Regions from separate parts of the Streptomyces sp. NPDC058534 genome, predicted to be linked through region 2. Evidence: riboswitches for the same ligand, from Rfam matches in the RefSeq annotation. Region 2 holds a riboswitch; each other region holds the start of a gene.

Region 1 (5,366 bases), on a different contig from region 2:
CGCCAGGCTCCCGCACTGGTCGTCGCCGCCGGAGTGACCGGCTCCGCCATCGCGATCCCGCTGCTCGGCGCCACCGGTGCGCACGCGGCCGGGGCGAACTGGGACCAGGTCGCCGAGTGCGAGACCGGCGGCGCCTGGAGCCAGAACAGCGGCAACGGTTACTACGGCGGCCTCCAGCTGTCCCAGGAGGTGTGGGAGCGCTACGGCGGCCAGGAGTACGCGGCCAGCGCCGACCAGGCCAGTCGCTCCCAGCAGATAAGAATCGCCGAGAAGCTGCACGCGGACCAGGGCATCGCCGCCTGGCCGACCTGCGGTCTGCTCGCGGGCCTGGGCAACGACTCGGGTTCCACGGGCGCCACCGACCTGACCGGTGACGGCTCGTCGGAGGGTTCGCAGGGCCCGGGGGAGGCGAACGCCCCCGAGTCGACCGAATCGACCGCCGACTCCAAGACGCCCGAGTCGACCGAGTCGCCGAAGTCATCGGAGTCGCCGGAGTCGTCCCAGTCGTCTGAGTCGTCCGGTGCATCCGATTCGTCCACTCCGTCCGGCTCGACCGAGGGATCGGAGTCGGACCCCGACGCGTCCGCTTCGTCCCCTTCGCCCTCCTCCTCGCCCTCCTCGTCGTCTTCTGACGCCTCGTCCGATGACACGGATCAATCCGCCAAGCCGGACACATCGCCAGAAAGTGACTCCGCCGCCACCGCCCAACCGGAGGCCACCGACGGCTCGTCCGGCGCGGGCCGGCACCGCGGCGAGAGCGCGGACGAGGGCGGGCCCGTGAAGGGTCTTACGGACAGCACCTCGGGCCGGCACGCCTCGCGTGACGGTGGGTCGCGGGAGGCCGAGGGCGGCTCCTACGTCGTCCGCTCCGGCGACAATCTCTGGGCCATCGCCGACTCCCTTGGCGTCGACGGCGGATGGCGCGCGCTCTACTCCGACAACGAGAAGGTCGTCGGCCACGACCCCGACCACATCCTGCCCGGTCAGACGCTCACGGTCGTGGGCGAATCGGGCGAAAAGTAGGGGGAGTTCGCGTCACGGTTAGAGACTCTATGTCCGTTTTGGATCTCGTGAGAGATAGGTCTCAGAAGCCGTGATCGTCTTTGAAAATCCGCGGAGCGCGTGTCTACGGTCATGACCGCTCGCCACCGCGGGCCCCGACAGCCGCAACGCCGAATCCTGCCAGCGGCCGTACGGGAACAGTCGTCGCGTCAAGCGCCGAAGGCAGGAGCGGGGGACCCAAGGTAAGTGCCGCACCGGGCAGTTCTGCCGGAGTGGCTAGGGGTGGAGCCGAGTTCCGCGAGGAACCCGGCCGGGCAACTCAACCGGCCCGAACCCGACAGCTCACCTCGCAGGCGTCGGTGAGGGGATCAACCATGCTGTTTTCCGGCAAGGGCAAGCACCGTCGTCCGTCCAAGGCCACTCGCGTCATCGCCGTCGCCGGCGTGACCGGTGCCGCCGTCGCCGCCCCGCTGATGGCGGCCGGCAACGCCTCCGCCGCCACCGCGTCCGAGTGGGACGCAGTCGCCCAGTGCGAGTCCGGTGGCAACTGGTCCATCAACACCGGCAACGGTTACCACGGCGGCCTGCAGTTCTCCGCCTCCACCTGGGCCGGCTACGGCGGTACCCAGTACGCCTCCACCGCAGACCAGGCCAGCAAGGCGCAGCAGATCGAGATCGCCGAGAAGGTGCTCGCGGGCCAGGGCAAGGGTGCCTGGCCGGTCTGCGGCACCGGCCTCTCGAACGCCGCGTACACCGGCGGCGGCTCCGGCGAGAGCCAGGACAGCGGCTCGCAGAGCGCGGACAGCGGCCCCACCGCCGACCGCTCCACCGAGCAGAAGGCGTCCCGCTCCGACGAGCGCCCGGCCGTCGAGAAGAAGGCCGAGAAGAAGACCGTCACCACCCCCACCGGCAAGAAGGTCGAGAAGGGTGACGGCGAGTACAAGGTCGTCAAGGGTGACACCCTCAGCTCCATCGCCGAGGAGCACGAGGTCAAGGGCGGCTGGGAGAAGCTGTTCAAGCTGAACGACGACATCGTCGACGAGGCCGACCTGATCTTCCCGGGTCAGCAGCTGCACCTGAAGTAGGCGGCGCCTGCCGCGACTCCCGCCCCGGTGCGTGTTCCCCGTGCGCACCGGGGCGGGATTTTTGCGCCCGGCGCCCGCCCGACGCCCGCCCCGCGCTCGCCCGGCCCATCCGTTCCGGTTTCCGGAAACGTCTTTGTTTCGTTCAGAAACAATTTACGCTCGGTTCTGTCCAGCGGGTGGGCGATCGGCGGGCCGATCGCCCGGAGCCGGTTAGGCTCGGTCCCGCAGAGCCGTCGCGGTCCTGCGGACCCGCGCGTCACACCGAAGCGTCACATTGAAGAAGGAGATGCTCGTGCCGTCCATCGACGTCGTCGTAGCCCGGGAAATCCTGGACTCCCGAGGCAACCCCACGGTCGAGGTCGAGGTCGGCCTCGACGACGGCAGCACGGGTCGTGCCGCCGTTCCGTCCGGCGCCTCCACCGGTGCCTTCGAGGCCATCGAACTCCGTGACGGCGACCCGGGCCGTTACCTCGGCAAGGGCGTCGAGAAGGCCGTCCTCGCCGTCATCGAGCAGATCGGCCCGGAGCTGGTCGGGTACGACGCCACCGAGCAGCGCCTGATCGACCAGGCCATGTTCGACCTGGACGCCACCGACAACAAGGGCTCGCTCGGCGCCAACGCCATCCTCGGCGTCTCCCTCGCCGTCGCCCACGCCGCCTCCGAGGCCAGCGACCTGCCGCTCTTCCGCTACCTGGGCGGCCCCAACGCGCACCTGCTGCCGGTGCCGATGATGAACATCCTGAACGGCGGCTCGCACGCCGACTCCAACGTGGACATCCAGGAGTTCATGATCGCTCCGATCGGCGCGGAGTCCTTCTCCGAGGCCCTGCGCTGGGGTGCGGAGATCTACCACACCCTGAAGAAGGTCCTGAAGAGCAAGGGCCTGGCCACCGGCCTCGGCGACGAGGGCGGCTTCGCCCCGAACCTCGGCTCCAACCGCGAGGCCCTCGACCTCATCCTGGAGGCGGTCAAGGAGGCCGGCTACACCCCCGGCGAGCAGATCGCCCTCGCGCTCGACGTCGCCGCGTCCGAGTTCTACAAGGACGGCTCCTACACCTTCGAGGGCAAGGAGCGCACGGCCGCCGAGATGACCGAGTACTACGCCGAGCTGGTCGAGGCGTACCCGCTGGTCTCCATCGAGGACCCGCTGTTCGAGGACGACTGGGAGGGCTGGAAGACCATCACCGACAAGCTCGGTGACAAGGTCCAGCTCGTCGGCGACGACCTGTTCGTCACCAACCCGGAGCGCCTGGCCCGCGGCATCGAGGACGGCGCCGCCAACGCGCTGCTCGTCAAGGTCAACCAGATCGGTTCGCTGACCGAGACCCTGGACGCCGTCGAGCTGGCCCAGCGCAACGGCTTCAAGTGCATGATGTCCCACCGCTCCGGCGAGACCGAGGACGTCACCATCGCCGACCTGGCCGTCGCCACCAACTGCGGCCAGATCAAGACCGGCGCCCCGGCCCGCTCCGAGCGCGTCGCCAAGTACAACCAGCTGCTGCGCATCGAGGAGATCCTCGACGACGCCGCGGTGTACGCCGGCCGCAGCGCGTTCCCGCGGTTTCGCGTTGCGAACCAGTAAGCACAGCAAGGGCTGAGCGCCGCTCTCGTAGGCAGCGTCGTACGTACGTCCCCGTACTCGGTCCCGTACCGTGTGCGGGGACGTACGCACGTGTGGACGGGAAGCGGGGACAGACATGGCGGTGAAGGACCGGGACCGTTTCTCCACCGCGACCAGGATCCGGATCATCGGGGAACAGACCGCGGCCCGGGTCTACCGCTCGCAGACCAAGCGCCAGGCCCGTCGCTCCCGGCTGACCGGCCGGGCCGCACTGCTCGCGATGGTGCTCTGCTCGCTCGTCGTGGCGCTCGCCTATCCGATACGGCAGTACGTCGCCCAGCGCGCCGAGATCGCCGATCTGCGGCGCGAGCAGCAGGAGACCCGCGACCGGGTCGAGGAGCTGCGCGACCTCAAGGCGCGCTGGCAGGACGACGCCTACGCCGAGCAGCAGGTCCGGCTGCGGCTGCACTACGTGATGCCGGGGGAGACGGGGTTCGTCGTCGTCGACCCGGACGCGGCCAAGCAGGCCCGCGCCGAGTCCGGCGGGGCCGACCGCCCCTGGTACCGGAACGTCTGGGACGGTGTCGACAAGGCCGACGCCGCCGCCCGCCGGCCGTGAACCGACCGCGCCGGCACTGACTCAACAGGAAGACCAGCAGAAGCAGTCATGCAGACTCCCCCGCCGACCACGCCGCGCACCGAGCCCACCGACGCGGACGTGCTGGCCTTCAAGCAGCAGCTCGGCCGTCCTCCGCGCGGCCTGCGCGCCATCGCGCACCGCTGTCCCTGCGGACAGCCTGACGTCGTGGAGACGGCACCGCGGCTGCCCGACGGCACGCCCTTCCCGACGCTGTACTACCTGACGTGCCCGAAGGCGGCCTCCGCCATCGGCACGCTGGAGGCGAACGGCGTGATGAAGGAGATGACCGAGCGGCTGGCCGCCGACCCGGAGCTGGCCGCCGCCTACCGCGCGGCGCACGAGGACTACGTCCGGCGGCGCGACGAGATCGAGGAGCTGACCGGCTTCCCGAGCGCGGGCGGCATGCCGGACCGGGTCAAGTGCCTGCACGTGCTGGTCGCCCACTCGCTGGCGGCCGGTCCCGGCGTCAATCCGCTGGGCGACGAGGCGATCGCGATGCTGCCGGAGTGGTGGCGCAAGGGGCCGTGCGTGTCCCTCAAGGACGAGACGCCCACCGACCAGGAGGACGCCCAGTGACCCGGGTCGCCGCCATCGACTGCGGTACGAACTCCATCCGGCTGCTCGTCGCGGACACGACTGTGTCCGACAGCGCCTCCGGCGCGGGGGCCACCGGTGAGCTGACCGACCTGGACCGCCGCATGACGATCGTGCGGCTCGGCCAGGGCGTCGACCGCACCGGGCGGCTGGCGCCGGAGGCGCTGGAGCGGACCTTCGCCGCCTGCCGCGAGTACGCCGAGGTGATCAAGGAGCACGGCGCCGAGCGGCTGCGCTTCGTGGCGACCTCCGCCTCCCGGGACGCGGAGAACCGCGACGACTTCGTGCGCGGGGTGCTGGACATCCTCGGCGTGGAGCCGGAGGTCATCTCGGGCGACCAGGAGGCGGAGTTCTCCTTCACCGGGGCGACCAGGGAGCTGGCCGGGCGCGACCACCTCGACCGGCCCTTTCTGGTCGTCGACATCGGTGGGGGCTCCACCGAGTTCGTGGTGGGCGACGACCACGTGCGCGCCGCCCGTTCCGT
Region 2 (14,246 bases):
GCCCTGCTGATCGTGATCCTCGGCCTGGTCTACGTGAAGCGCGACGACGAGAAGGTCGACAAGCCCCTGTTCGGCCTCGTGGGCCTGCTGACGGTCGCGAACATCTTCATCGCGGTGCTGTGGACCTGACGGCGGAGGCGTCCGCGCCCGCGGACCGCAGCCCGGCCCGGGCCTGGGCGACCGCCCCCGCCGCTACCGCCAGCCACCCGACCACCGCGATCCACAGCAGGACCCGGCCGGGCGTGTCCAGCCACGCGACGTCGATCGCGGCGGCCACGGACAGCGTCGCCGCGGCCGTCATGCCGAGCGGGAAGGCCGTCGACCAGCGCCGTACGTCGTAGCGGACCCGCGGCCAGACGATCTCGGCGACCAGCAGGACGACGAACCAGGCGAGGTCGAGGGTGAGCAGGAAGACGGTCACGTCGTGCAGCACGGCGCTGTCGTCGTAGTTCCACAGGTACATGCCGGTCCCGGCCGCCGCGAGCAGCTTGGCGCCGGCGAGGGCCGAGATGGCGAGCGCTCCGCCCGCCACCCAGTGGTCACCGGAGCCCCGGGCCACCTGCCGCAGATCGAAGCGGAACAGCGCGATCAGGTAGAGCACGATCCCCAGCCAGAACGGCACCAGCGCCGCGTGCGCCAGCCAGGGCGTAGAGGTGACCGCGGACAGCGTGGCGCCGAGCACCGCCAGCCCTTCCGTGGCCACGCACGCCAGGAACACCGTCCCCGGCATCCTGCGCCCCCAGTGCTGCACGACCAGGAGGAGCAGCACCGGCCACAGCAGCGCCGCCAGCGCCAGCAGCGCCGCCGCCAGGGTCGTCCAGCCGTGCAGCGAGAACCGGGTGCCGAGCACGGTGGTCGCGGCGACCGCGGTGAGCGCGCCCGGCGTCCCCGCCCGCGTCAGCCACTGCGGGCGTTCGACCAGCAGCAGGTAGACGAAGTTCGCCGCCAGGGTCAGCCAGGCGGCGCAGGCCAGGAACAGGGCGATGCGGGACAGGACCTCGTGTCCCGTCATATGCAGGGCGACCGACAGGATGCCGGTCGCCATCACCGCGGCCCCGGCCGCCGGTGGACGCTGCGCCCACCAGGCGCGCAGGGGGGAGGGGGGAAAGCCTGACGACGTGCCTGACGACGTGCCTGACGACATGCCCCCGATGCTAGAGAGCCGCGCCGGTCAGGCGGGTCGCACCACGCTGTGGATCGACGACTCGCCGTCGTAGAAGATCGACTCCTCGCGCACGTACGCGCCCGGCTTCGGGGCGTGGATCATCATGCCGTTGCCGATGTAGAGGCCGACGTGGCTGAGGTCGTCGTAGAAGAAGACCAGGTCACCGGGTTGCGCCTGGGAGACGGGGACGGTCGTGCCGGCGTTGACCTGGTCGTAGGTGACGCGCGGCAGCGTCACCCCCGCGGCCTTCCAGGCGGCCTGGGTGAGGCCCGAGCAGTCGTAGGAGCCGGGGCCGGTGGCGCCCCAGACGTACGGCTTGCCGATCTGGGCGCGGGCGAAGCCGAGCGCCTTCTCGGCCTTGGTGCCGTACGAGGAGTCCGGCGTCGACGACCCCGACGAACCGGTGCCGGAGGACTCCGAGGAACCGGAGGAGGTGCCGCCGCTCTCCTGCCGCGCGGCCTCCTCCCGCCGTTCGCGCTCCTCGGCCTGCTGCTTGGCCTGCTGCTCGGCCTGCTGCTCGGCCTGCTGCTCGGCCTGCTGCTTGGCCAGCTCCGCGGCCTTGCGGGCGGCCGCCTCCTGCTTCTTCTTCTCGATCGCCGCGAGCCGGGCCTTCTCCTCGGCGGTCAGCTCCGACAGCAGCTCACGCGCGGTGGCGAGCTTCTTCTGGACGGTCGACTTGGCCGTCTTCAGGTCCTTCTGCGAGCCGGTGAGCGTCTCCAGGCTCTCGGTGGCCTCCCGGCGCTTCTTCATCGTCTCGGACTGCTGCGTGACGTAGTCGTCGACCGCGATCTTCTGACGGCCGGTGAGCCGGCCCATCAGCTGGTTCTGGTCGAAGTACTCCTGCGGCGAGTCCGCGAGCAGGAAGGTCGCCGTCTCCGGGACCGCCGTGCCCGTGCGGTACTGCGCGGAGGCGAAGGAACCCAGCTCCTCGCGCGCCTCGTTGAGCTTCTGGGTGCGCTGGGCCACGTCGTCGAGGAGGGTGTCGACGCGCTTGCGCTGCTTGGCGGTCTTCTCCTTGGCCGCGTTGTACTTCTCGGTGGCCGACCCCGCCTGCCGGTAGAGGTCGTCGACCTTCTTCTCGACCTCTTCGAGGCTCGGCCTGTCGTCGTCCGACGGCGTGGCGTTCGCTGTCTGGGACAGCAGGGCGACGGAGGTGAGGGCCGCCGTGGCGATGGCCGGGGCCCGTATGCCCGCGACGCGTGAACCGGTGGGGCGCGACTTGCGGTGCGACGCCAAGGAGGCGCTCCTTCCAGTGCTCCGCCTACCGGGTTAGCTGTCGGGTTCGGGCGGCACGGAAGGGTTGCCCTACGGCGGGACCGTCCTCGTCGAGGGCGGTACGGCCGATTCACCCCAAGTTCTCGGTTGGGTCCCCGGCTCCGGGTGCCGTGACGGGCACGTCGGACTCGGCGGAGGCCGCGCGGCCCGGCGAGGTTCGCCGGAGGGGGTCGTTCGGCCTGCCCGCACCGTAGCCAACTCGTGTGGCCGCTGTGAAGGTTGGTGGGTGATATGCCCGATACATTTTCGTGACCTTGGCCGCGGGTGTCACTCTTCGTGTCGCACCACGTCGCAGGGCGTGCCGGTGGGCGGTGTCCCGGCCATTTTCCGGGGCGGCGCCGGGTTGTCGGTGGGGCGCCCTAGACTCGGAGAGCGATGAGCAGCCTCTTTGACGACAGCTTCCTGGCGAGCCTCCAGACCCCCCGGGGTCACGAGGAGGAACCCCCGCCGCCGCCCGAGGACGATCACGGACCGGAGCCGGTCCCGCACGATCTGTTCGGCGGGAAGTTCGACGCGCCTCCAGAGCGCGACCGGTACTACCGGGACGGCGCCCCGCGCCCCGCCCTGGACCCGGCCGCCCTCCTGGACGGGCTGAACGAGAACCAGCGAGCCGCCGTGGTGCACTCCGGCTCCCCCCTGCTCATCGTGGCCGGCGCCGGCTCCGGCAAGACCCGCGTGCTCACCCACCGCATCGCCCACCTGCTGGCCGAGCGCAGTGTCCACCCGGGCCAGATCCTCGCGATCACCTTCACCAACAAGGCCGCCGGTGAGATGAAGGAGCGCGTCGAGCAGCTCGTCGGCCCGCGCGCCAACGCGATGTGGGTGATGACCTTCCACAGCGCCTGCGTGCGCATCCTGCGCCGCGAGTCGAAGCGGCTCGGCTTCACGTCGTCCTTCTCGATCTACGACGCCGCCGACTCCAAGCGGCTCATGGCACTGGTCTGCCGCGACCTCGACCTGGATCCCAAGCGCTTCCCGCCCAAGTCCTTCAGCGCCAAGATCTCGAATCTGAAGAACGAGCTGATCGACGAGGAGGACTTCGCCGCGCAGGCCGCCGACGGCTTCGAGAAGACCCTCGCCCAGGCCTACGCCATGTACCAGTCGCGGCTGCGCGAGGCCAACGCCCTCGACTTCGACGACCTGATCATGACTACGGTCAACCTGCTCCGCGCCTTCCCGGACGTCGCCGAGCACTACCACCGCCGCTTCCGGCACGTCATGGTCGACGAGTACCAGGACACCAACCACGCCCAGTACGCCCTGGTGCGCGAGCTGGTCGGCACCTCCGAGCACCCCGTCGACGTGCCGCCCGAGGCCGAGGTCCCGCCCGCCGAGCTGTGCGTGGTGGGCGACGCCGACCAGTCGATCTACGCCTTCCGCGGCGCCACCATCCGCAACATCCTCCAGTTCGAGGAGGACTACCCGAACGCGACGACGATCCTCCTGGAGCAGAACTACCGCTCCACCCAGACCATCCTCACCGCCGCCAACGCGGTCATCGAGCGCAACGAGTCCCGTCGGCCCAAGAACCTGTGGACCAACCAGGGCGCCGGCGCGCAGATCACCGGGTACGTCGCCGACACCGAGCACGACGAGGCCCAGTTCGTCGCCGACGAGATAGACCGCCTCACGGACGCGGGCGAGGCCAAGGCGGGCGACGTCGCCGTCTTCTACCGCACCAACGCGCAGTCCCGGGTCTTCGAAGAGGTCTTCATCCGCACCGGCCTGCCCTACAAGGTCGTCGGCGGCGTCCGCTTCTACGAGCGCAAGGAGGTCCGGGACGTCCTGGCCTACCTGCGGGTGCTGGCCAACCCCGAGGACTCGGTGCCGCTGCGCCGGATCCTCAACGTCCCCAAGCGCGGCATCGGTGACCGGGCCGAGGCGATGATCGACGCCCTGTCGCAGCGCGAGAAGATCAGCTTCCCGCAGGCGCTCAAGCGCGTCGACGAGGCGTATGGCATGGCGGCGCGCTCCGCCAACGCCGTCAGGCGGTTCAACACGCTCATGGAGGACCTGCGCACCATCGTCGAGTCCGGCGCCGGACCGGCGACCGTCCTTGAGGCCATCCTCGAACGCACGGGATACCTCGCCGAGTTGCAGGCCTCCACCGACCCCCAGGACGAGACCCGCATCGAGAACCTCCAGGAACTCGCGGCCGTCGCCCTGGAGTTCGAGCAGGAGCGCGCCGAGGGCGAGGAGGCCGGGACCCTGGCCGACTTCCTGGAGAAGGTCGCCCTGGTCGCGGACTCCGACCAGATCCCGGACGACGAGGACGGCGACGGCGTCGTCACCCTGATGACCCTGCACACCGCCAAGGGCCTGGAGTTCCCGGTCGTCTTCCTCACCGGCATGGAGGACGGCGTCTTCCCGCACATGCGCGCCCTCGGCCAGGCCAAGGAGCTGGAGGAGGAGCGGCGGCTGGCGTACGTCGGCATCACGCGCGCCCGCGAGCGGCTCTACCTGACCCGGTCCACGCTGCGCAGCGCCTGGGGCCAGCCCTCCTACAACCCGCCCTCGCGGTTCCTGGAGGAGATCCCGGCCCCCCACCTGGAGTGGAAGCGCACCGGGGCGAACGGACCGGCTCCCTCCGCGCCGGTCTCGGGCTTGGCGGCCTCGCTGTCGTCGTCCCGTTCCCGTTCCTCGGCGTCGGGCGCGTCCGGCTTCGCCACCCGCCGGTCCGCCGGCGCGGAGCAGCCGACGGTGTCCCTGGCGGTCGGCGACCGCGTCACGCACGATCAGTTCGGGCTCGGGACGGTCGTCGGGGTCAAGGGCACCGGGTCCAACGCCGAGGCCACCATCGACTTCGGCGACCCCAAGCCGAAGCGGCTGCTGCTGCGGTACGCGCCGGTGGAGAAGCTCTGACGGTGCGGGACGGGCCGCGCGGGCCCGGGCTGCGGCTCGGGTCCGCGGCCGGTCGGCGCACGCCCCGGGGGCGGGCCGGCGGCTGAGACGCTACGGCGTCACTAAGGGTTCAGGCCGTGGCTGCGCAGCCACGAGAGCGGGTCGATCGCCGAACCGCCCGCGGGGCGCACCTCGAAGTGCAGGTGCGGTCCGGTCGAGTTGCCCGAGTTGCCGGAGAAGGCGATCGCGTCGCCGGCCTTCACCGTCGTACCGGAGGGGACCTGGTAGCTGGAGAGGTGGCAGTACCACGTCTCCGTGCCGTCCTTCGCCGTCACGATCATCATGTTGCCGTACGCGCTGTTGTACTGCGTACGGACCGTGCCGTCGGTCGCGGCCATCACCGTCGTCCCGTACGACACGGGGAAGTCGATGCCGCTGTGCACGGACATCCAGTTGATGCCGGCCTGCCCGTAGTACGCGCTGAGGCCGTGCTGCGCCACCGGGAGGGCGAACTTGGGGCGCAGCCGCTCCTTGCGGGCCGCCTCCTCCGCCGCGCGCTTCTTCTCGGCCGCCTGCTGGGCCTTGAGGTCGATGCGCTCCTGCGTCCGGCTGGCCCGGTCGGCGAAGTCGTCGGCTCCGGCGGCGAGGCTGGTGAGCTGCGTGTCCAGCTTGTTGTTGGCCGTGGACGGCTTCACCGGCGCGGCCTGCTGCCCGCCCGGGTCCGCGGCCGCCGCCGTGGTCTCCGTGCCCTCGTCGCCGGTGAGGCTGCCGACGGAGGCGGCCGCGATACCGGCGACGCTCATCACGCAGGCCGACGGCACGGCGATGGTCAGCAGCGCGGAGCGCTTGGCGGGCTGGCGGCGGCGGGAACGCGCCCCGGCCCGGGAGGCGCCGCGCGCGGCCGGGATGCGGGGGGCCGGGGTGATCTCCTCCTGGTCGTCCAGGAGGGCGGTCACGGTGGGGAGTTCGCCGGCGGCGGCCAACTCGCCTTCGTGCGGGGCCGGTTCGTCCCCGGCGGACAGGATGTCCGGGGTGGCGTCCTGCGTTGCTGCGGGCTCCGCCGGGTTCGCCGTGGTGCCGTCGGGGTTCCACTGGGTGGCGTCGTAGGCGCCGGTGTCGAACGTGCCGGTGGCGAAGGTGTTGGCTTCGAAGGTGGTCGTCTCGAAAGCGCCTGTTTCGAAGGTGGTCGTCTCGAAGGCGGCCGTCTCGTCGAAGGCGACTGTCTGGAAAGCGCCGGTGTCCAGGGTGCCGGTGGTGAAGGCGCCGGTCTCGAAGCTGCCGGTTTCGAAGCTGCCGGTTTCGAAGGTCTGCGTGCCCCAGTCCCACTGCTGGGTCCCGTCGGCCGGGCTGCCGGACTGGGCCGGCTGGGTCCAGGCGCCGGTGTCCCACTGTCCGGTGGCCTCGACGCCCGTGGCCTGCGGCTGCACGCCGGCGGGCTCCTGGTATCCGGCCGTCCACGCGGTCGCGTCGTAGGTCCCGGAGCCGTAGCCGGTGTGGTGCTGGGCGGCGTACGCGTCGTAGTGCGGCTGCCCGCCGCCGTCGGACCACTGGCTGGTGTCGTAGGCGCCCGTGGTGCCGTACGAGCCCGTCGTGTCGTAGGTGCCGGTGGTGTGGCCCGGCAGGCTGCCGAAGAGGGGATCCGCGTCGAAGGCCGCGGGGGCGGTGCCGGTGGTCGGAAAACCAGTGGTGTCGTAGCCGCCGTACGTGGTGAGGTCGCCGTATTGGGCCTCCCCTGTGCCGTACGACGCGTAATGCGCCGATGCGGCGTCGGAAGCCGAAGCCGGGGTGGTCGTGGTCCCCGACGGGTGACGGTCGTTCACCAACTTCTCTTTCGCCTCGACAACAGGGGCTGCCAGAGCAGTGCGGCGACTGTACCCGGCGGTATACGGGCACGACAATCTTCGTCAGGTTTCGCTGGCGCAGGAAACGGGCAATCGGCCGTGTTTTGGGGGACGGCGGGCACGAGTTTGGCTTTTTGTTCGAGTCGCGTTCGATACTGAACGGGTTGTTTCGGAGTCAGGCGACCGTCAGACCACCGGCTCGTCCGCCCGCTCCCGCTCGTCCACCTGATCCCGCTCGTCCATCCGCTTCCGTGCCGGTCTCCGCCTCGATGGTGTCCAGTGCCTCCCGTATCCCCGTGGCCACGGCGGGGTGCACCGGCAGCGCGAGGTGGCCGATGCCGCTCACCCGTACGTTCTGCACGGTCAGGTCGGGGTGGTCGAGACAGGCCGTCTCCAGCGGGTCCATCACCCGGTCCAGGTCGCTCCAGAAGCTGACGAACTGCGTACGGCAGCCCGGCGTGGGCCGGGACAACTCCTCGATCACCGCCGACCCGGGGCGCATCTGACGCACGATCGGGTGCGCGTTGGCCAGCGGGACCACGCGGGTGCCGGAGTGCGGGGTGCCGAGCGTCACCAGCGTCCGGACCCGCAGGTCACCGCCGAGCCGCTGCACGTAGTACCGCGCGATCAGCCCGCCGAGGCTGTGCCCGACGACGTCGACCCGCTCGCTGCCGGTGCGCTCGCAGATCTCTTCGATGTGCCGGCCGAGCAACTCGGCCGCCGTGCGTATGTCGCAGGTCAGGGGGGAGTAGTTCAGCGAGTCGACCTGGTGCCTGCCGTGCTGGGCCAGGCTGCGGCGCAGCAGCAGGAAGACAGAGCGGTTGTCGATGAAGCCGTGCAGCAGGACGACCGGCGTGCCTGCGGGGGCCGGGAGCCGGGGCGCCGGCGGGGAGGGCTCCGGGGCCCGCGAGCCGACGGGCGGGAGGGTCAGGGCGGGGCGGCGCTCCTGGATGATCCCCGAGGGATAGAGGAGCAGATGCCCGGCGAGGATCGCGACCTCCAGGGCGCTCGCCTTGAGGAGGGTCAGGGAGAGCCCGGTCAGTCGTCCGGGGAGGCTCGCCAGTTCCGGCAGTCCCGGGATTCCGGGCAGGCCGGGCAAGCCCGGGAGGAGACGCTGAAAAAGCGGAAGAAGGGGCAGTGCTGCCGTGGTGACCTTCATGGGCCGACCTCCGTCCGGCACGCGCAGGGACGCCTCTGTCCCCCGTGTGCCCTCGTTAGAGCGCCGTGACACCAGTGTTTCGTGATGTTTGCGAGGTCTACCCGGATGGGTGTGTCGACGTGCCGTATCCGAGCCAGGGGTGTCCCGTGGGTCTCGTCTGACCTGTGGGTTTCGTCTTGCCCGTGGGTCTCGTCTGGCCTGTGGTGTCGGTGATACGGCGACGAGGCCGCCCGCTGCTTCCCCGTCCCGCCCTCGCTGCGGCTCTCCGTGCGCGTGATGCCGCCGCGCCCTGGTGCGGTGCGCGGCGAACGTGTCCCACCGTGTGATTTCCCCCTCTGTATCCACCGTGAAACTGCCGGTTGCGGGATGCTGGCGATAGCGTTCGTTCACTTCCCGGACGCCGCGGTGCGGGACCTCCGTGTCGCGAAGGTGCGCGCTTTGCGGCCTTCACGCACCATGTGCGGCTTTGAGTGCCGTGCTCCTGTGTACGGCGTCGGCGAAGTGTGCGGTACTTGTCGGTACGGATGGATGTAGTCGCTTCATGGAGGCAGTGATGGGTGTGGCAGCCGGTCCGATCCGCGTGGTGGTGGCCAAGCCGGGGCTCGACGGCCACGATCGCGGGGCCAAGGTGATCGCGCGGGCCCTGCGTGACGCCGGTATGGAGGTCATCTACACCGGGCTTCACCAGACACCCGAGCAGATCGTGGACACCGCGATCCAGGAGGACGCCGACGCGATCGGGCTGTCCATCCTCTCCGGTGCGCACAACACGCTCTTCGCCGCCGTGATCGCGCTGCTGCGGGAGCGGGACGCGGCGGACATCCTGGTCTTCGGCGGCGGGATCATCCCCGAGGCGGACATCGCTCCGCTGAAGGAGAAGGGCGTCGCCGAGATCTTCACGCCCGGCGCCACGACGGCGTCGATCGTGAACTGGGTCCGCGCGAACGTGCGGGAACACGCGGAGGCGTAGCCGCCCGCTCCGTCGGTGCGGGCCGTGCGCCGTCCCAACGGCTCTTGGGCGGCCGTGGGGTGCGGGCGGCTCCACGACTGCGCCACGTCCTACCCCGCTCCCAGCTCCTCCGCCATCGCCGCCCGCAACCGCAGTGTCGTGACGAGCCGTTGGAACGCCTCCGCCCAGTAACCCCCTGCGCCCGGCGACGCGTCCTCCGACTCGTCCGGTATCGCCTGCAGGCCGTCGAGGCGGCCTGCCTCCGCGGAGTCGAGGCAGCGTTCGGCCAGCCCCATGACGCCGCTGAAGCTCCACGGATAACTCCCGGCGTCCCGGGCGATGTCGAGCGCGTCCACCACGGCACGTCCGAGCGACGGCGCCCACGGCACCCCGCACATGCCGAGCAGCTGGAACGCCTCGGACAGTCCGTGCGTAGCGATGAAACCGGCCACCCAATCGGCCCGTTCACCCGCCTTCAGCGTGCCGAGCAGCTTGGCCCGCTCGGCCAGGGACACCGCGCCGGGACCGCCGGCCTCGGGCGCCGTGGGCGCTCCCAGCAACGCCCGCGCCCACGCGCCGTCGCGCTGTCGTACCGCCGCGCGGCACCATGCCGCGTGCAGCTCGCTCTGCCAGCCGTCCGCCACCGGCAGGGCGACGATCTCCTCGGGGCCGCGTCCGCCGAGCCGAGCCGGCCAGGTCGCGAGCGGGGCCGCCTCGACCAACTGGCCGAGCCACCAGGACCGTTCTCCCCGTCCGCCGGGCGGCTTGGCCACCACGCCGTCCCGCTCCATGCCCGCGTCGCACTCGTGCGGCGCCTCGACGGCGATCGCCGGGGAGTCCGGGGCGCGGTCGAGGGACACGCAGGTCACGGCCCGCGCCGCCATCCGCGCGGCCAGCGCCGAGTCCGGCAGTGCCGACAGCAACTCCGCCGCCGTCGCCCGTACGTTGCGGCTGCGGTCGGCCAGCGCCTGCTCCAGGAAGGGCTCGTCCGCCGGTGCCAGCCCGGTCCGCAGCGAGTCGAGGAACATCAGCCGGTCCTCGGCCCGCTCCGTCGCCCAGGTCGAGGCCAGCAGCCCGCGCGCGCCGGCCGGGTCGCGGGCGCGCAGGCCCGCCAGCAGGGCGACCCGTTCGGCGAACAGGCCCTCGTCCCAGAGCCGCCGCACCCGGTCCGCGGCGCCGGGACCGGGCAGCGCGGTCCCGCCGCCCGGCGTGGCACGCAGGGCGAACCGCCAGTCCGGATTCAGCCGGGCCAGCCACAGGGCACGGGGCCCCGCGAACCTCAACGCCGCCGGCCGCAGGTCCGTGCGCCCACGTGCCGCGTCCAGCAGCGCCGGAAGCGCCTCGGGCGGTGCCGCGAAACCGCGCGCGTTGGCCGTCGCCAGCCACTGGGGCAGCAGCTCCATCAGATCGGGCGCGGTCCCCCGGCGCCCGCCGGCCGCGGAGCCGGGACGGTCGGCGAGCAGCATCGTGAGGCGCCGGGCGGCCGCGGCGGGCAGGGGCGGGCGCGGATCCTCGGGAGCCGGGTCGGGGCGCCGCGCCGCACGGGCCGGCCGCAGCCCGGCACGGCGACGAACAGTCTCCGCCGCGGCCGCGTCCAGCAGCGCGGCCGGCGCACCCGGTCCGGGCTCGCTTCCCGGCGGCGTACGCCGGTCCGTACCGAGCAGGGCGGCGGTGACGAGTTCCTCCCAGGAGGCCGTCGAGGCCGTCGTCGGCGCTGGTGTGTCCGGGGGAGTGGGTGTGCTGGTCATGCGGTTCCCCTCTGGTTCCCTCTTGGTCCATGGCCTGGAGCGTGTCGGTGCGGGCGTGGGACGCGGCAGGTATGCGCATGGGACGCGGCAGGTGCGGGCATGGGACGCGCCGGTACCGACGTCTGACGTGTCAGTACAGCGGCACCGCCGGACCGGGGCCGGCCGGCCAGGCCGTCAGCGGAGTGAAGCCCCGGTGGCCGCACTCGCCGAAGACCGTGACGGGCGCACCGCCCGACAGCGCGGCCAGCCGCCAGACGCCCGCCCGGTTTCCGGCGCCCGACACGAGCGGCAGCGCGGTGTCGTCGTCGGCGTCCGCCAGCTGCCACGAGTCGCCGTCCGGCACCGGGACGACGCGCCCCAGCGTCAACGGCACCGAATCCAGCCACGGGTCGTCGCGGAGGGCCTCGCCGAACCGGACGGCCGCCCTCGACGTGGTCACTCCTCTCGGGCGTATCTCCGTGGTCGCGGGCTGTGCGAACCGCCGCCCCAGGGCCGCCCGCCGCTGTCCGGCGCCCGGGTACGCCGACACCTCGGCCTCCAGCGTCAGCCCCACCGGCAGCGCCAACTCCGGTGCCCTGCCCGCGGCGCCGTAGGAGAGGAGCAGCGCGGTCCGGTCCGTCTCCGCGCCGTACAACCAGATGCGACGGGTCGTCAGCCGCCCGTCCGCGGTGTCGTACTGGGCGAGGACCAGCCAGCGGTCCCGCACCGGCGGGCCGTCCGCGGACGCCGGCAGACCCACGCGCGAACGGACGGTCGCCGCCAGTCCGTCGGGCAGGCCCTCGCGGCGCAGCCAGCCCTGGTCGAGCAGGTGGAGGAGGGCGCACTCCTCCAGCAGCCGGACCGGCCAGCCGGGGCCCGACGACGGTATGGAGCCCAGCTCCCGCACGCGTGCGGCCAGACCCGGGGCCTGGGCGTCGACCATGCGGGCCGCCGTCTCCTCCCACAGCCCGTAGCCCGCCTGCTCGGCGCCGGCCAGACCGCCGCGCAGCAGGTCCGTCAGCCGCTGCTCCAGCTCCGTCGCGCCCGCGGTGATCCGCCCGGCCCGCTGCAGGGCCCGGCGCCGCGCCGCCTCCGGATCAGCGGTCCCGGACCCGCGCCCCGGCGACGAGTTCGCCGTCCCCGTCCCCTCTCTCCCCTCCGCGCGCTCGCGTTGTCCGGCGATCCACCGCTCCGCCCACTCGGGCGCTGCCGCCCCCGGCATCGCGACGCCCCCGCCCGACCAGAGCAGCAGCAGCCCCAGCGCGTGCTTGCACGGGAGCTTGGGACTCGGGCACGCGCACCGATATGCGGGCCCGGACCCGTCCGCGACGTCGACGACCGTCCGATACGGCTCGCTGCCGCTCCCCTTGCACAGCCCCCACACCGCCCCCTCGTCGGAACTCCCCACCTCGGACCACGGACCGGCCGCCCCGAACCTGCCGCCCGCTTCACGTGACGCGACGTCAGGTGCCAGTGCCAGCACCTGGTCCGCGGTCCAGCGCACCCCCTGCTGAGTCATGACATCGAAGGTAGATCCTCCCACTGACAATGGCCCGAGGGAGAGTGTTTTCGCAGGTCAGAGCGATTGTCAGTGGCGTGGTGCATCGTGGATGACAGATCGAACCGGCCGAGCTGGAGGGGGAATCAGCCATGCCTGTGTCCGTAGAAGCGATGTCCGGGGTCGAGAGGTTGCGGCCCCACGCCGAGCAGGCCTTCGGGGCCGAACTGGCCGCGCTGGCCGCGCAGGACGACCGTCCGCGCCCGGCCCGGTGGAAGCTGTCGCCCTGGGCCGTCGCCACCTACCTGCTCGGCGGCACCCTGCCCGACGGCACCGTGATCACCCCGAAGTACGTGGGCTCGCGCCGCATCGTCGAGGTCGCCGTCAGCACGCTCGCCACCGACCGCGCCCTGCTCCTGCTCGGCGTGCCCGGCACCGCGAAGACCTGGGTGTCCGAGCACCTCGCGGCGGCCGTCAGCGGCGACTCCACCCTGCTGGTGCAGGGCACCGCCGGCACCCCGGAGGAGGCGATCCGCTACGGCTGGAACTACGCGAGGCTGCTCGCCGACGGCCCGAGCCGCGACGCCCTCGTGCCCAGTCCGGTCATGCGGGCCATGGCGGACGGCACGACCGTGCGGGTGGAGGAGCTGACCCGCATCCCGGTCGACGTGCAGGACAGCCTGATCACCATCCTGTCGGAGAAGACCCTGCCGATACCGGAGCTGGGCCAGGAGGTGCAGGCGGTCCGCGGCTTCAACCTGATCGCCACCGCCAACGACCGCGACCGCGGGGTCAACGACCTGTCCAGCGCCCTGCGACGACGCTTCAACACCGTGGTGCTGCCGCTGCCCGAGAGCGCCGAGGCCGAGGTCGAGATCGTCACGCGCCGCGTCGACCAGATCGGCCGCTCCCTAGACCTGCCCCCGACTCCCGACGGCATCGAGGAGATCCGCCGCGTCGTCACCGTCTTCCGGGAGCTGCGCGACGGGCTGACGAGCGACGGGCGTACGAAGGTGAAGTCGCCCAGCGGCACCCTGTCCACGGCCGAGGCGATCTCCGTGGTCACCGGCGGTCTGGCGCTGTCCGCCCACTTCGGTGACGGGGTGCTGCGGCCCGGCGACATCGCCGCGGGCATCCTCGGCGCGGTCGTCCGCGATCCCGCCACCGACCGCGTCATCTGGCAGGAGTACCTGGAGACGGTCGTCCGGGAGCGTGACGGCTGGCAGGACTTCTACCGCGCCTGCCGCGAGGTGAGCGTGTGAACGGCGCGGAGGCGTGGACGCGGGCGCGGACGCGACACGGAGCGGAGACGCGGGTGGCCGGGGCGACGGGGGACGACGAGGACGCGACGTGGGCACGCAGGCTGTGGACTCGGGGGCGGTGGGCCCGTGGGCGGCGGCCCGGTGGGCGAGGGGGACGGTGTGACGGGCACTGACCGCGGCGGGGCCGATGGCGCGCCCGGACCGCTGCTGCTGGGCGTGCGTCACCACGGTCCGGGGTCGGCGCGGGCGGTACGGGCGGCGCTGGAGTCGGCTCGGCCGGGGGTCGTGCTGATCGAGGGGCCGCCCGAGGCCGACGCCCTGATCCCGCTGGCCGCCGACGAGGACATGCGGCCACCGGTGGCGCTGCTCGCGCACGCCGTGGACGAGCCCGGACGCTCGGCCTTCTGGCCGCTGGCCGAGTTCTCCCCGGAGTGGGTGGCCCTCCGCTGGGCCCTGGAACACGACGTGCCGGCCCGCTTCATCGACCTCCCGGCCGCGCACTCGCTGGCCTGGCAGTCGGAGGAGGGGC
Region 3 (5,366 bases), on a different contig from region 2:
AGCTCGCCTGCTCCGGCTGCGAAGCGTGACCATGTCTCTCTGCCGCCCGCTCGCCCGAACGGCGATCGCTTGCCCCGCTGGCACCACACTGTCTCCTGCTGATCATTCTGGCCGACGGGTAATGGATGTCGGCCTGGCGCATGTCAGAGAGAACGGCCTCGTGGTCGGAGCGCACGCGTCGGGACGATCGCCCCCAGCTCGTCCCCGGTGTTCTCGACCCATGTCACCGCTCACCAGCAAGGTCGAGATCACCCTTACTCGTCCCGGGCACACCCTCAGCAATCCGCGGACGCCGCCACGGGTTGGCGATCGGATCCGACACCCCCCGCCACCACGCCTCCACCGGCACCTCCCCCGCCGGCTCGAACGGCTCACCCGGCCTGGGGGACGCCACCACCTGGCCAACCTCCTCGGCCGCGTCCTTCGTCCACTCCCCCGGCTCCGCCCACGCATGCGGCGCGAGATTGAACGTTCCCCAGTGGATCGGCAGCAGCACCCCGGTCGGAGCGCCTCCCTGGAGGTCGAGGTGGGCCCGCACGCCCTCCTCGGGGGTCATGTGGATGTCCGGCCAGAACCGGGAGTACGCGCCGAGCTGGATCATCGTGGCGTCGAAGGGGCCGTGCGCGGCGCCGATGTCACGGAAGCCGTCGAAGTAGCCCGTGTCCCCGCTGTGGTAGACGCGGTGCTCCTCCCCTGCGACGACCCACGACGCCCAGAGGGTGTGCTGGGTGTTGCGCAGCCCGCGCCCGCAGAAGTGGCGGGCCGGCGTCGCGGTCAGGGTGAGGCCGCCGACGCGCGTCGACTCGTGCCAGTCCAGCTCCCGCAGCCGGTCGGCGCCGACGCCCCAGTGTTCGAGGTGGGCGCCGACCCCGAGCGGCACGGCGAACAGGGTGTCCGTGCCGGCCAGCGCCAGAATCGTGGGCATGTCCAGGTGGTCGTAGTGGTCGTGGGAGATCACCACGACGTCGACCGGGCCGAGAGCGGCGAGCGGGAGCGGGACCGGGTGCAGCCGCTTGGGCCCGGCGAAGGGGAACGGGGAGCAGCGCTCGCCCCACACGGGGTCGAAGAGCACCCGCCGCCCGTCGATCTCGGCGAGCACGCTGGAGTGCCCCATCCAGGTCAGCCGGAGTCCGGTGGCGGGCGGCCGGGCGAGGTCGGCGAGGGTGGTGGCGTGCACCGGGACGGGGCCGCGCGGGGCGCGGCGGAGCCGGGACTCCCGGTCGAAGTAGATCTTGGCGAACTCACGAGCCGATCCGGAGGGCCGGGTCCGGGTGGTGCCGCCGGGGTTCTGGAAGACGCCGTCACGGAAGTGCGGCGATCTGCGGATGCGCGCCATGCGCTCACCGCTCGGGTCCGCGCCGAAGGCCGCGGGCCGCGGCGTGCGGGGCCCGGGGCCCGGGGAACGGAATCCGGCCACGGTAACCTCCAGGTGGAGTAGGTCAGGCTCTCATTATGGTCGTCTCGTGTGACACCGACTGATCGTGTCCAGGACATGGGGGGACGGGGCGTGGTGAGAGTCCGGTTGACTGTGGCCGAGCGGCGCGAGGAGCTGCTGCGCGCGGCCGTCGAGCAGATATCGGCGCGGGGTGTCGCCGCGCTGCGGATCGCCGACGTGGCGTCCGCGCTCGGGGTGAGCAACGCGTTGGTGCTCTACCACTTCTCCACGAAGGAGAAGCTGGTCGCCGCCGCCTTCGCCCTTGCCGCCGAGGACGATCTGGCTCATCTGCGTGGGCTGCTCGGCCGCCGTACGTCGGCGCTGCGCCGCCTGCGGGCCGCCGTGCGGTGGTACGCCCCGACGGGACAGGCCAAGGGCTGGCGGCTGTGGATCGAGGGCTGGGCGGCGGCGCTGCGCGAGCCCGCGCTGCGGGACGTCACGCGGGACCTGGACCGCCGGTGGAAGGCGGCGATCGCCGAGGTCATCGTCGAGGGGGTGGCCGCCGGGGAGTTCCCGTGCCCGGACCCCGAGGGCGCGGCCCTGCGGCTGACGGCGCTCCTCGACGGGCTCGCCGTGCAACTGACGTCGTACGCGGGCGCGGTGTCGCGGGCCCGGGCGCGGGAGTGGACGGACGAGGCGCTGGCCCGGGAACTGGGCCTGCCGCGGAAGGCGTTGGCCGGCCCACGCCGCTGACCCGCCGCTGACTCGCCGCGCCCCGTCCGGAACCGCCCATCCGGAACCTGCCCGCCCGCACAACGCCCTCACGCCACGGCGGCGATCCGCGTCTTGATGTCGTGCGGCGACAGCGCCCCCTTGGCGGTCACGTGGTCGCCCGAGGACTGGCCACGCAGCCGGCGGCCGATCCACGGCACCAGGTACTCGCGTGCCCAGTGCACGTCGTCCCGGCGGACGTCCAGCGCGCCGCGGTACGGCAGCGGCGGCCAGAGCTGGTCCGGGTCGGCCGGCACCGGCAGGCCGAGGGCCTGTCCCGCGCGCAGCGCCACCCGCGTGTGGCCCTCCGGCGACAGGTGCAGCCGGTCGGCGTCCCACGCCCTGCGGTCCTGGACGCTCCGGAGCGACCAGAGGTCGAGCACCGGGCAGCCGTACCGGTCGGCGATGGCACGGACGTGTCCGTTGTACGTGGCGATCTTGCCGCGCAGATGCCTGAGCACGGGCACGCCTCGGGTGTCGAACCCGGTCGTCACGAGGACGGTGCCGGCCGCTTCGGCCAGCGCGGCCACCGCCCGCTCGAACCGCTCGGCCACCTCGTCGGGATCGGTGCCGGGCCGGAGGATGTCGTTGCCGCCGCCCGCGAACGAGACCAGGTCCGGCGCGAGTTCGGCGACTCGCGGGACCTGTTCGGCCACGATCTGGTCGAGCAGCCTGCCGCGCACGGCGAGGTTCGCGTACGTGAAGTCGCCCTCGGGGCGCCGGTCCGCGAGCAGTACGGCGAACCGGTCGGCCCAGCCGACGAACGCCCCGTCGGGGCCGGGGTCGCCGACACCCTCGGTGAAGCTGTCCCCCAGCGCCACGTACGACCCGATCACTGCTCTGCTGTCATTCTTCGAATCGTCTGCCACATCGGGCCATGATTCACCTTGGAATGTGACCTACGCGACCGTAGGAAGGGATTGACGGTCGGTGAGAAAGGCCACGCCTAAAGGCTTGGTCAATTCCGGAATACACCGAAGGCCGGTCCCGGGGATCGGGGTCCGGCCTTCGGTGGCGTGGGGGCTGCGCCCGAGCCGTGCGTCAGAGAGAGACGCCGTGCGAACTCAGGTACGCGACCGGGTCGATGTCCGACCCGTAGTCCGGCGTGGTGCGGATCTCGAAGTGCAGGTGCGGACCGGTCACGTTGCCGGTGGCACCCGAGAGGCCGACCTGCTGGCCCGCCGTCACCGACTGGCCGGCGGAGACGGAGAGGGAGGAGAGGTGGGCGTACTGGGCGTAGTGGCCGTCGGCGAGCTGGATGACGACCTGGTTGCCGTACGCACCGCCGGGGCCGGCGGAGACGACGGTGCCCGCGCCCACGGCCTTGAGCGAGGTGCCGGTCGGGACGACGAAGTCCGTGCCGGTGTGGTAGCCGCTGGACCACATGCTGCCGGACTGGTGGTACGGGGTACCGACGGTGCCGCCCGCGACGGGGGAGCTGTAACCGCTGCTGGTGCCGGCGTCCGAGGCGGAGGCCTTCTCGGCGTCCGTGGACTTCTCGGCCGGCTTGGCGGGCTTCTCCGCCTCTGCGGGCTTCTCGGCGGCGGGCTTCTCGGCGGCCGGCTTCTCCGACTGGGCGGCCTTGGCGCCGACCGAGAGCTTCAGGCCGGGGTGGATCAGCGACGGGTCCGAACCGACGGCCTCGCGGTTGTCCTCGTACAGCTTCTTCCAGCCGCCGTCGACGTTCTGCTCGTCGGCGATCCGCGAAAGGTAGTCGCCGCTCTTGACGGTGTAGGTCCGCGCGTCCGAGTTCTTCTCGGCGCCATTCGCTGCGGCCTTCTTCGCCGTCGTCGGAATGGACTGCACGGACTGCTCGGAAACGGAGTGCGCGGGGGCGGCGTTGGCGCCGGCGGCCCCGATCAGCGGGAGCGCGAGCGCGGCGCCACCGGTTCCGGCGACGGCGATGGTGCGGGTCAGGCGCATGGCCCTGGTACGGCGGTGCTTACCCTTCGCGGGCATGGTGAATTCCTCTCCGGCGCCTGCGAGGTGAGCTGTCGGGTGCGGGCTGGAGATGCCCGGCCGCGCCGAAACGCGGCTTTACCCCAAGCCGTTCCGGGAACCGGAACAGGCATTCGTACCTGTGGGTCCCCCGCTCCTGCCGGGTACGGGTGGTGGATGAGTGTGGGCTCCGGTCGGCGGCAGGATTAGGCGTCCGTCCGGATCGGTGGTGAACGTAAGGGACCAGGACGCACCCGGACAAGCGAAGGGTTCCACCGGAAGGTGTTCCGATTGATCCTTTACGGGAATATCCGGTCACACTCCGTCGATTCGAGGAATGGCATTTCGAGTGAACGGCCTTGAAAACCGGCTTGATTACGTGAACATGACGGACGACGCACGGTTACCGATATGACGCTGCTCACGCGCCACTTCCTCACCCTTTCGCATTTCAGCGCCAGTTGGGATGAAGGGGTCAATTGGGACAGAAAGCCCGAGGTCCCCCTTAATGCCCTGTGGGTAACTCATTGGCGCAGACAGGGGATGCCGTATCGTCGGGGCGAGCCCGCCGCCGAGCAGCGTCGGCGGGGCGGAGTGGGAGGAGTCCCCGTGACGCAGCAGGTCCCGTCGACCGAACCCGAGCTGACCGGTGTGCGCAATTTCCGGGACGTCGGCGGACTGCCGGCCGCGGACGGGCGACGGGTGCGGCAGGGCGTGCTGTTCCGCAGCGGCCACCTGGCGCACGCCACCGGGGAGGACGCCGCCTTCCTGGCCACCCTGGGCCTGCACACGATCTTCGACTTCCGCAACGCGGCCGACCAGAAGCTGGAAGGCCCGGACGTCGAGCTGCCGGGCGTGCGCAATGTGAACCTGCCGCTGAGCGACCCGGCGGACGGCGCCGAGTTCTGGAAGATGGTCCGCGACGGCGACCTCGACCAGCTGCACGAGATCCTGGCCGACGGCAAGGGCGCCCACCGGATGATCGCGTCCTACCGCACGATCATCCGGGAGCGCACGGCTGAGCACGCCCGGGTGCTGCACGCGCTCGCCGAGGACAGCGTCCCCGCCCTGATGCACTGCGCGGCCGGCAAGGACCGCGCGGGCCTGTCGATCGCGGTCACGCTGCTCGCGCTCGGCGTCGAGCGCGACGCCGTCCTCGACGACTACCTCAAGTCGAACGCCACGCACCGCCGCTACAAGGTGCGCCGCGGCAGCTCCGCCGCCTCGGCCTACTCCCCCGAGATCATGGAGCTGCTCAGCCCCCTGTTCGACGCGCGCGCCG

What was found. Region 2 has a riboswitch for cyclic di-AMP ahead of ACFWR9_RS33120 (NlpC/P60 family protein). Riboswitches for the same ligand answer to the same signal wherever they lie in the genome.
Region 1: linked by a shared signal. The riboswitch ahead of ACFWR9_RS12845 (transglycosylase family protein) and the one ahead of ACFWR9_RS33120 (NlpC/P60 family protein) in region 2 are both predicted to bind cyclic di-AMP.
Region 3: linked by a shared signal. The riboswitch ahead of ACFWR9_RS09450 (peptidoglycan DD-metalloendopeptidase family protein) and the one ahead of ACFWR9_RS33120 (NlpC/P60 family protein) in region 2 are both predicted to bind cyclic di-AMP.

Annotation. Positions count from the first base shown of each region.
Region 1 is NZ_JBHXNW010000016.1:70,716-76,081, reverse strand. It holds gene ACFWR9_RS12850 (transglycosylase family protein) at 1-1,023, shown strand, start outside; cyclic di-AMP (ydaO/yuaA leader) riboswitch at 1,207-1,373, shown strand; gene ACFWR9_RS12845 (transglycosylase family protein) at 1,377-2,087, shown strand; gene eno (phosphopyruvate hydratase) at 2,380-3,669, shown strand; gene ACFWR9_RS12835 (septum formation initiator family protein) at 3,785-4,267, shown strand; gene ACFWR9_RS12830 (DUF501 domain-containing protein) at 4,316-4,864, shown strand; gene ACFWR9_RS12825 (exopolyphosphatase) at 4,861-5,366, shown strand, end outside.
Region 2 is NZ_JBHXNW010000072.1:17,010-31,255, forward strand. It holds gene ACFWR9_RS33110 (hypothetical protein) at 1-129, shown strand, start outside; gene ACFWR9_RS33115 (tellurite resistance/C4-dicarboxylate transporter family protein) at 107-1,144, opposite strand; gene ACFWR9_RS33120 (NlpC/P60 family protein) at 1,172-2,401, opposite strand; cyclic di-AMP (ydaO/yuaA leader) riboswitch at 2,407-2,584, opposite strand; gene pcrA (DNA helicase PcrA) at 2,816-5,302, shown strand; gene ACFWR9_RS33130 (peptidoglycan DD-metalloendopeptidase family protein) at 5,404-7,101, opposite strand; gene ACFWR9_RS33135 (esterase/lipase family protein) at 7,298-8,281, opposite strand; gene ACFWR9_RS33140 (cobalamin B12-binding domain-containing protein) at 8,835-9,251, shown strand; gene ACFWR9_RS33145 (DUF5691 domain-containing protein) at 9,341-10,978, opposite strand; gene ACFWR9_RS33150 (SWIM zinc finger family protein) at 11,109-12,476, opposite strand; gene ACFWR9_RS33155 (AAA family ATPase) at 12,608-13,717, shown strand; gene ACFWR9_RS33160 (DUF5682 family protein) at 13,877-14,246, shown strand, end outside.
Region 3 is NZ_JBHXNW010000011.1:109,346-114,711, forward strand. It holds gene ACFWR9_RS09435 (MBL fold metallo-hydrolase) at 224-1,417, opposite strand; gene ACFWR9_RS09440 (TetR/AcrR family transcriptional regulator) at 1,493-2,128, shown strand; gene ACFWR9_RS09445 (SGNH/GDSL hydrolase family protein) at 2,197-2,982, opposite strand; gene ACFWR9_RS09450 (peptidoglycan DD-metalloendopeptidase family protein) at 3,188-4,105, opposite strand; cyclic di-AMP (ydaO/yuaA leader) riboswitch at 4,110-4,267, opposite strand; gene ACFWR9_RS09455 (tyrosine-protein phosphatase) at 4,694-5,366, shown strand, end outside.